DNA from 3 places in the Rhizobium sp. X9 genome. Region 3 is predicted to be linked to each of the others. Evidence: predicted binding sites of a transcription regulator. Region 3 holds the regulator's gene; each other region holds the start of a gene.
The links. Region 3 encodes LexA, which represses DNA repair genes until DNA is damaged. Its sites were predicted from a motif close to TGTTCNNNNTGTGTTCNG; they were not measured.
Positions count from the first base shown of each region.

Region 1 (3,278 bases), on a different replicon from region 3:
ATCCGAGGCCGCTCCCGGAGGGCAACGCCGTCGCCGCCGCTGTCGCAGATATCTTCGACGCCCTCGTCGCGACGCTCGGCGACACCCGCCTCGAACCCGACCTCGACGAATTGCTCTGGGGGACCGTCAATCTCTTTCACCGCGCCGCGGGCCGGGTCGAACGCGATCTCGACGACAACGAGCAGGCGCAGCGCCGCCTCCAGCGTGAACAGGACGGCAGCGAGGTGAAGTCGGTCGAGCTGGAGCGCCTCACGGCAGAAGGTCAGACCCTGATCGAGCGGCGCAACAGCATGGAACTCTTCCGCGACGTCGCCTCCGAAGCTTTCGAGCACCACACCGGCAGCGCCTGGCGGCCCCGTACCGGCTCGATGGTCAACCATCGCAACCTCACCGCCGCGATGATCGACAGCCGGGATTTCCTCGCCGCGAAGCACCGGGCCGAGACCGAGGTGATGATGCCCGCCGGTCCCAAGGTTGCCCTGACCGGAGGCGCCGACTTCAACGACCACCGCCTGATCTGGGCAAAGCTCGATCAGGTCCATGCGAAGCACCCCGACATGGTGCTGATGCACGGCGGCACGCCGAAGGGCGCTGAACTGATCGCCTCCCGCTGGGCAGATAGCCGCAAGGTTGCTCAGGTCGCCTTCCGGCCCGACTGGACGAAGCACGGCAAGGCCGCGCCCTTCAAGCGCAACGACGCGATGCTCGACGTCCTGCCGGTCGGCGTCCTCGTTTTCCCCGGCACCGGCATTCAGGAGAATCTTGCGGACAAGGCCCGCAAGCTCGGCATCCCGGTCATGAAGTTCGATGGCGGCGCGTAAGCGCCGCCTCTGGCTGTTCCAGCCGCCAATACTTGACTATCGGAGAGGTTGATAGCTCTTATGAAACATCCTTGCAGAACCGGAACAGTAGCATAGTCGCAGGCGGAGCGTATCTACGGGCAGCCTGTCGTGATCCTCAATCGATCATGTGGAGGCTTCCATGTCGCTCATCCTGCTCGCCATCTCTTTGACGATCGCGTTCTGAATCTTTGCCTACAACCTTGCGATCTACGCTTTACCGTTCATGGTTGGGCTGTCCGCTGCCCAATATACTTGGGGCGCCGGAGGCGGCATCCTCCTGTCGGGACTGGCCGCCATCGGCGCGGCGTTGGTTTCGATTGGCCTCGTCATCGCAGTTCTCGGCTTCGCCAGGAATCCGGCTCTGCGGCTGATCGCTCTCGCCGTCTTTGCCGTACCGGCCGTCATCGCCGGATATGCACTCGTCCACGGCGTAGCGAAGAACGCCATCGACCCCGGCCTGATGCTCAGTTTGCTTTCCGGCAGCGCCGGGCTGTTCATCGGCATCGCGGCAATGGTCAATCTGAATGCCCTCGGCGTGTCCTTGTTTTCACGCTGATCGGCAGCGAAGTGAAAAACCCGGCGGCTTGCGCCGCCAACCCCGGTTCCCCCAACAAAAGGCTGTAGCGCCGCCGCTGCGCTTTGCATCCTCCGCCTCCAGTCTGCTTCGCCCGGCCGAGGATGTCGGTCATCGGTGCCAGATCCGCGGATCGTGGGCAGTCAATGCTAGCTGCGGCCTCCACTTCCTGTAGTGGATGCGAACGCAGAAACCGTCGCATGCCTTTTCGCAAATCGTCCGGATCGTGCCTTCCACCGCCGAAACGGCGACACGGTGCTGTTCCGTGCCTCGGAACCCTATAGCCGCACCATTCTCGTCCCGCCCAGCCTGTCCGGGAGATGACGCGAGGTGGCCGGAAGGGGAGAAGGTCGGGAGTCGCCCCGAACTGCGCAGGTCCGTGAGCCTGCCTGGTCGCTGTTACCGGTGAGGACGATGGTTCTGCTGCGCGTCCCCGTATTCGTGCTTTCAAAGGCACCAATCCCTCCGACTGACTGATCCCCTAAGTTCGTTCTGTTTCCTCCAGCAACCCCGGCGGCTCCCAGCCGTGTTGCCGCGCAAGCGCGGCTGCCCGCCCCACCTGGGGCCTTAGGGGCAAGCTGCCGATAGGTTCGGCAGTTGCGGGAGTCTCCCGACGGCCTTGGCCGGGTCTCGTCGGAGGGATGGTCCCTCCGAGAAGCAACGGAGACTTACAATGCAGAACATCGTCATTCTCGCCGGCAACATCGGTCAGACCCCCGAAACCCGCACCACTGAGGGCGGTACCCGGATCACCCACTTCACGCTTGCCACCTCGCGCCCCCGCTACTCGGTCGGCAAGGTTGTCCGGGACGAGAGGGGCTACCGGATCCAGGATACGGAATGGCACCGCATCACCGCCTTCAACGGCCTCGGCAAGACGATCCAGGAGTATTGCGAGAAGGGCATGAAGGTTCTGGTTCGCGGCCGCATCCACTACACGAAGTGGACGGACCAGCAGGGCAACGACCGCTACGGATGCGAGATCATCGCCGAGACGGTCGACTTCCTGAGCCCGGCGAAGCAGACCGAAAGCGAGGACGGCAAGTTCATCGACGACGATGACATCCCGTTCTGAGCGGGAACCGCGAAGCCCGGCGGCGCAAGCCGCCGGGTTCTTTCATGGCAGGCCATGCGCCGAGACGACCGAATCAGCTATCAAAGGAAAGCTGTTTGCAATGTCGATCAGGCATTTCATGCTGGCGAAGTGAGCCAAGAACGACTAGTTTAGTCGTAGTTCTGGAGTGCGCACAGGTCCGAATGGGAGGTGATCATGCATGATCACCGCCCGACAATCACGGGCCGCGCGCGCGTTGCTGGGTTGGACACAGGAGACGCTCGCTGACAAGGCCCGAGTAGCACTGACCGCACTGAAACGCCTCGAATCCGAAAGCGGTCTCGAAGTGTTCGAATCGACGCGCGATCAGGTGCGCCGGGCCCTCGAATCGGCCGGGATTGTTCTCCTTTCGACAGACAAGGGCGAAGGAGTTCTGCTCCTGCATGACAGGATCGATTCGTCCCGGTAGTCACGCCGGGCACCAAGCTACCAAACCCTTGTCAAAAAAAGGGGCTATCTCCTGAGCGAGATGGTTAACGGACTTAGCGCGCGTGAATATGGTGGCTCGATGGGACAGGAGACGCAAACATTTCTGGACGAACCACCGTTCAGCGAAACGATCACGACTTATGACCGCACACATATGAAGCTCTACATGCGGCTGGTCGACGCCAACCGCGACGGCGCAGACTGGCGCGAGGCGGTGCATATCCTGTTTGGCCTCGATCCCGATCAAGACCCCAGACGCTGCCGCTCTATCCACGATGCGCATCTGGCGCGCGCCCGGTGGATGATGGAGCGCGGCTAT
Region 1 is NZ_CP071312.1:1,195,797-1,199,074, forward strand. It holds gene JZY08_RS20385 (DUF2493 domain-containing protein) at 1-821, shown strand, start outside; gene JZY08_RS20390 (hypothetical protein) at 1,027-1,398, shown strand; gene JZY08_RS20395 (single-stranded DNA-binding protein) at 2,090-2,491, shown strand; gene JZY08_RS20400 (hypothetical protein) at 2,691-2,939, shown strand; gene JZY08_RS20405 (DUF2285 domain-containing protein) at 3,039-3,278, shown strand, end outside.
Region 1: JZY08_RS20395 (single-stranded DNA-binding protein) is a predicted target of LexA. The motif match lies at 1,901-1,918, and genes of this name have one in related genera.

Region 2 (3,278 bases), 1.6 Mb from region 3:
GCGCACCTGCTCACCCATGAAATCTTCGTTCACAGCACCGCGTTTTACGAGATCGAAATAGAGCGTCGAGATCAGGTCGGCATGCTGGGCAGGTGCGATACGGCGATAGTCGGGAAGCGCGCATGCCTCCCACAGTTTTTCCACCCGCGCATCCGTCGTCGTCACGTCGATGATCTCAGGGTAACGCGACAGATATTCCAGCGCCTGCTGGTCGATCGCCGGCAGAGCCCGGGAAAGTCCCTGGATCGCCGGTGCGGCATCAAGGCTCAAACGCAGATTGGCGATGGAGGAGAAATCGAAATTCTTCGTCCGCCACTGCAGCACCTTCACCGCGTCGAACTGATGGGTCTCGATACGCTCCACCAATTCGTCGTCAAAGGGATCGACGCGCCCCGTCACGCCAAAAGTGCCATCGCGAAGATGGCGGCCGGCGCGGCCGGCGATCTGGCCGATCTCGCCGGGGTTGAGATTGCGAAACTGATAACCGTCGAATTTGCGGTCCTGCGCGAAGGCGACATGATCGACATCGAGGTTAAGGCCCATGCCGATGGCGTCGGTCGCCACCAGATATTCGACATCGCCGGACTGGTAGAGACCGACCTGCGCATTGCGCGTGCGCGGCGAAAGCGCGCCCAGCACAACAGCGGCACCGCCGCGCTGGCGACGCACCAGTTCGGCGATGGCATAAACCTCATCGGCGGAAAAGGCGACAATTGCCGTGCGTTGCGGCAGGCGGGTAATCTTTTTCTGGCCCGCATAAAAAAGCTGCGACAGACGCGGCCGCTCCACAACGGTAATTCCTGGCAAGAGCTTTTCAAGGATCGGGCGCATCGTGCCTGCGCCAAGGAGCAGCGTTTCCTCCCGCCCGCGCAAATGCAGCACGCGGTCGGTGAAGATATGGCCACGCTCCAGATCACCGGCCAGCTGCACCTCGTCGATCGCGACAAATGCGGCCGTCGTTTCGCGCGGCATGGCTTCCACCGTGCAGACGGAATATTTGGCTTTGGGAGGTGAAATCTTTTCTTCGCCGGTAATCAGCGCCACATTCGGCGCACCCACCTTTTCGACAAGGCGGGTATAGACCTCCCGCGCCAGCAAGCGCAGCGGCAGGCCGATGACACCGCTGCCATGCGCCACCATACGCTCGATCGCGTAATGGGTCTTGCCGGTATTGGTGGGGCCGAGAACGGCCGTGACACCGCGGCCGCTCAGGATCATGGGGCGAAAATTCAACGTACTATCCGCGAATCGACTTGCACTGCTTGCCGTGCCGCCCACCATCGCTGATGCAGGCCGCACGCACCACACATGGCAATGCCCGAAGACAAAGGCAATAGGCCTTGCCCGTAAAGTCGGCCGCAGCTCCTGCTGCACCGAATTTTCCGTTCAGATTCAGCCGGTTGAGAGAATAAAAAGAATCCGGCGAAAATGGAATCGATTCGGTTGCGGAACAGTCTGCGAACGAATCGAATACGAATCGCTGACTCGACGGGATTCAGCTTTTGTTCTCTACAGCATCTGGTTGGCGAATGCGCTTCCCATACCAGATTGTGAATCCGGGTAAGTCCTTGCCCGGATTCATGCTTTCCGCACCGGCCTTTCGCCAAAAATACCGGAATCGGCTGTCAAGCCGCAATCGCGGGATCAGAGCGCCTCGCCAGCGAGCAAACGCGGCGCATTCGCATCTGTCGTGCCGGCGGCCTGCCCGATGAAATAGGATTTCAGCGCCGGCAAACGATCGACAACACCCAGCCCGAAATCCCGCATGATGCGGATGGGACCGACATCGTTGGAGAAAAGCCGGTTCAGCACATCCGTCGTCACACCCATCCGCAACGTATCGAAACGCCGCCAGGACTGGTACCGCTCGAGAACGTTGAGGGAGCCGATATCGAGGCCGAGGCGGTCGGCCTCGACCACGGTTTCGGCCAGGGCTGCAACATCCTTGAAGCCGAGATTGAGGCCCTGGCCCGAGATTGGATGAATCCCATGGGCCGCATCGCCGGCGAGCGCGAAACGCGGTGCAACGAAGGAGCGCGCCAGCGTTAGCCCCAGCGGAAAGGCACGGCGAGGGCCGACGGGGTGGACAGGGCCGAGCTTGTGACCGAACCGGCGCTCCAGTTCTTCCTCGAACACCAGATCATCGGCAGCGACCAGCCTGTCGGCATCGGCCGTGCGCTCGGTCCAGACAAGCGAGGAGCGGTTTCCCTTGAGCGGCAGGATGGCGAAAGGCCCCGACGGCAGGAAATGTTCCTCCGCGCAGCCCTCATGCGGCCGCTCATGTTCGACGGTGGTAACAATCCCGGACTGATCATAATTCCATTGCACGGTCTTGATGCCTGCCATATCCCTGAGCGCCGAGCGAACCCCGTCGCAGGCGACGAGCAGCCGCGCTTCAAGGGAAGAGCCGTCAGAAAGGCTGATCAATGTCGATTGCGGCCCAGTAGTAAAGCCGGAAACACTGAGACCATGGCGGATTTCAACGCCAAGACGCTCGCACAGGCCTCGCAAAGCGCCGACCATCGCAACGTTCGGAACCATATGGGCGAACGGCCTGCCCTCCTCGACCACACCATCAAACGTCAGAAACACCGGACGGACGGGGTCTGCGGTCTTCGAATCGGTGACGATCATCTTGTTGATCGGCTGGGCCTCCGGTTCGATCTCGTTCCATATGCCGAAAACGTCGAGCATGCGCGTGGCCGCCGCAATGATGGCGGAGGCGCGGACATCCTTCTTCCAGACATCCTCGGGAGCTGCCTCAACCACCTGCACATTGAGATGCCGGGCCGCCTGCTTAATTGCGACAGCAACGGAAAGACCGACATATCCGCCGCCTGCAACCACCACGTCTAGCATCGCGCTTCTCCTCAAATCTTGTGCACACATCATCGGCGCACTATAGACCATGTGACGTCTTCCTACAGCCGGAGCAGGCCGAAAAAATGTCGCATCCTTTGCAAACGTCAGACCCGATGGCCAATCTCATCACCACGCTCGATCTCGAAAAGCTGGAAGAGAACCTGTTCCGGGGCGAAAGCCCGCAAATCGGCTGGCAGCGCGTCTTTGGCGGCCAGGTCATTGCGCAGGCCCTGATCGCCGCGCAGAGGACCGTGGACGACGACCGCCTAGTGCATTCGCTGCATGCCTATTTCATGCTCCCCGGCGATCCGCTGGTGCCCATCCTCTACCAGGTGGAACGCATCCGCGATGGTTCCAGCTTCGGCACCCGCCGCGTGGTCGCCATACAGCATGGCAAGGCGATTTTTTCCATGTCC
Region 2 is NZ_CP071311.1:2,735,339-2,738,616, forward strand. It holds gene JZY08_RS13160 (helicase-related protein) at 1-1,218, opposite strand, end outside; gene JZY08_RS13165 (ubiquinone biosynthesis hydroxylase) at 1,645-2,859, opposite strand; gene tesB (acyl-CoA thioesterase II) at 2,946-3,278, shown strand, end outside.
Region 2: JZY08_RS13160 (helicase-related protein) is a predicted target of LexA. The motif match lies at 1,447-1,464, and genes of this name have one in related genera.

Region 3 (3,278 bases):
TCTCATTGAGCTTGGCAAGCACGTTCTTCATGTCCCAGGGCGCCAGGAACTGGCCCTTCTTGACGTTGATGACGCGGCCGGTCCTGGCGGCGGCGACGAGAAGATCGGTCTGGCGGCTGAGAAAGGCCGGGATCTGCAGCACGTCCACCACTTCGGACACGATGGCGCATTGCTCTTCGGTGTGAATGTCGGTCAGAACCGGAAAGCCGAATTCCTTCTTGAGATCGGCGAAAACCTGCATCGCGCTCTCAAGGCCGATGCCGCGTTTGCCGGAAAGCGAGGTGCGGTTCGCCTTGTCGAAAGAGGATTTGTAGACAAGCCCTATTCCCAGCTTGTCGCAAAGCTCCTTCAGGACACCGGCGATCATGAAGGCATGGTCCCGGCTTTCCATCTGGCAGGGGCCGGCAATCAGCGAAAACCGCTCAGAATTGGAGAAGAAAACCTTGCTGGCGCCATCGCCGGCGGTGACTTTGAGATTGTTCGTAACGCTCATCATTTTTCCTCGAAGGCGAATGTTACGCCCTGACCGGGTGCCGCGGGCACCACCAGGCGGCCGCCCGCTTTTGCGCAGGACACGCCATTAGCAGCAAGCACCGCTTCTGTCACGGCAAGATCGTGTGACAGAAAGACGATGCCCGCGCCGCGCAATCCGCCGTCGCTCCAATCCGAAGCACTCACGGCATGCCCGCCGAAAGCCGGTTTTCCGGTCAATCTGATGTGCGCATTGCCGGTCACGAAAACCATATCACCATCCGGAGATATCGTGCCTTCACAGCCAAACACCGTTTCGATCAGGCGCGCCGCCTTTGCATCGCCGCCGGAAAACAGAACTATTTCGCTGAGGCCAGAGACCCCGTTGGCATGACGCTCCAGCGCCGTGCGGTCGCCCGGCAGGGCCTGTAGCCGCTGGCAACTGAACAAAAAGAAATCCGCAGCCGATCCGCTCGCCGCAAAAGCAAGCCGAAACGCCGCTTCACCCTGCGAACCGTCCGGCATCCGGAGAGGCCGCGAAAACTCGAAGACATCGCCTGCCGAGAGGCCTGAGATCGCAAACCTGTCATGATCGCCAAAGGCATCATCGGTTCGGGCCACGAGCGCCGAAAAACCCTCCTGTCTATCACGCTGCCGGAAGGCCTGATCCCTGCCGGTGAACACATCCCCCTTCTCCACCGAGGCATTATATTTAGCCGGATTAGAAATCGCGAGCGGTTCCAGATAGGTTCCGTCAGCGAAAAAAACACAGGCGTTCTGCGTGCCGAAGGGATGAAGAGCCTCCGGTGCAACCGTGAAACCGAGAGCGCCAACGCGCTTTTCAGCGATTCCGAGAGCCTGCACGGGCAGAACGAGATGATCGACGCTTGCGGGTTTCGTCATTATTTTTTCCTGCTGGCGGCGTAGTCAGTCCCAGGCCGCAATGGTTCGGACCGAAGAAAAGCACAAATGCGGGCAATGAGGCAAATCATCAAAACAACAGATAGCTGCTTCACGAAATTTTAGGGGATTGCAGAACACATATGGAACATATAGTGTTCGTTCTGTATTTGTTTCGCGACTTCCACTACGATTCTCAAGGGTGTTTTCCTCATGCTCACGCGCAAACAGCAGGAATTGCTTCTCTTCATTCATGAACGAATGAAAGAGTCCGGCGTGCCGCCCTCCTTCGATGAAATGAAGGACGCACTCGATCTTGCCTCGAAATCCGGCATCCACCGGCTGATCACCGCCCTCGAAGAGCGCGGATTTATTCGCCGGCTACCTAATAGGGCGAGGGCGCTGGAAGTCATCAAGCTGCCTGAGGCCTATACGCCCGGAGCAAGGCCGCAGCGCGGCTTTTCGCCGAGCGTCATCGAAGGCAGTCTCGGCAAACCGAAGGCGCCGGAACCCGCCCCTGCCCCCAAGGCGCCTGCCAATGATTTCGGCGGGGCTGTCACCGTGCCGGTCATGGGCCGCATCGCCGCCGGCGTGCCGATTTCCGCCATCCAGAACAACACCCATGATGTTGCCGTGCCGGTGGACATGTTGGGCACCGGCGAACATTACGCGCTTGAGGTCAAGGGCGATTCGATGATCGAGGCCGGCATTTTCGACGGCGATACCGTCATCATCCGCAACGGCAACACCGCCAATCCGGGCGATATCGTCGTGGCGCTGGTGGATGACGAGGAAGCAACACTGAAGCGCTTCCGCCGCAAGGGCGCATCCATCGCGCTGGAGGCAGCAAACCCAGCCTATGAAACCCGCATCTTCGGGCCGGACCGGGTTAAGATTCAGGGCAAGCTGGTTGGGCTGATCCGCCGCTATCATTGATCATAAGGGACCGGACGTGGTTCAGTTTTCAGCAGGCGTCATCGGAAGGTGACGTCTGTTGCATAAGTGTGAAGGCTGGTCCGGAGCAGGCCATGATTTTGCGGTAGGAAGCGATACTCTGCGACCTTCAGGATCGACGCCTTTTAGAAACTGATCCAATTTTCATACCGATATTTCCGTCTATATAGCGAAGCGATGCATGTGCCGTTGACCGCGATCAGCGCCAGAACTTCTGCCAAAGTTTTTGCAAGATTGAATTTTCGCCATCGCGTCACGTGACGAATTTCCGCCGTCTCCAAGTGGTGATATTGACGGGGTGCTGCCGTCCATGCCTGCGCCCTGCCATTCATCAATACGGCTTATGGGAGCCATGGATTATTTTCGATATTCCGTGGACGTCCGGCAGGTGTAGAAATGCGCGTCATATCCGGGAGATACGCCATGTACGATCTTTATGTAGCCAACAAGAACTATTCTTCCTGGTCGTTGCGGCCGTGGGTGTTGATGCGCACGCTTGGTATCGCCTTCGATGAAAAACTGGTTCCGTTCGGTGAAGGCGTGTCCTTTGCCTCGTTTTCACCAACCGGCAAGGTTCCCTGCCTCGTCGATGAAGGCTTCAAGGTATGGGAAACGCTTTCGATTGCGGAATATCTTGCCGAAAGACATCAGGGCGTCTGGGCAAGCGACAAGCAGGCAAGAGCCTGGTCACGCTCGGCGGCCAGTGAGATGCATGCGGGCTTCTCCTCGCTGCGTAATCTCTACCCCATGTCTGTCGGCATAAGGGTAAAGCCGAAAGGTGGCGATGCCGGACTTGCGGCCGATATCAAACGCATCGATGCGCTCTGGAGCGAAGGCCTTGCGAAATTTGGCGGACCATATCTCGCCGGCGCTAAATTCACGGCGGTCGACGCCTTCTTCTGCCCGGTCGCATTCCGGTTCCAGACCTACGGCGCGGATCTTTCGCCCGCAGC
Region 3 is NZ_CP071311.1:1,155,654-1,158,931, reverse strand. It holds gene kdsA (3-deoxy-8-phosphooctulonate synthase) at 1-493, opposite strand, end outside; gene JZY08_RS05620 (VOC family protein) at 493-1,374, opposite strand; gene lexA (transcriptional repressor LexA) at 1,585-2,307, shown strand; gene JZY08_RS05610 (glutathione S-transferase family protein) at 2,749-3,278, shown strand, end outside.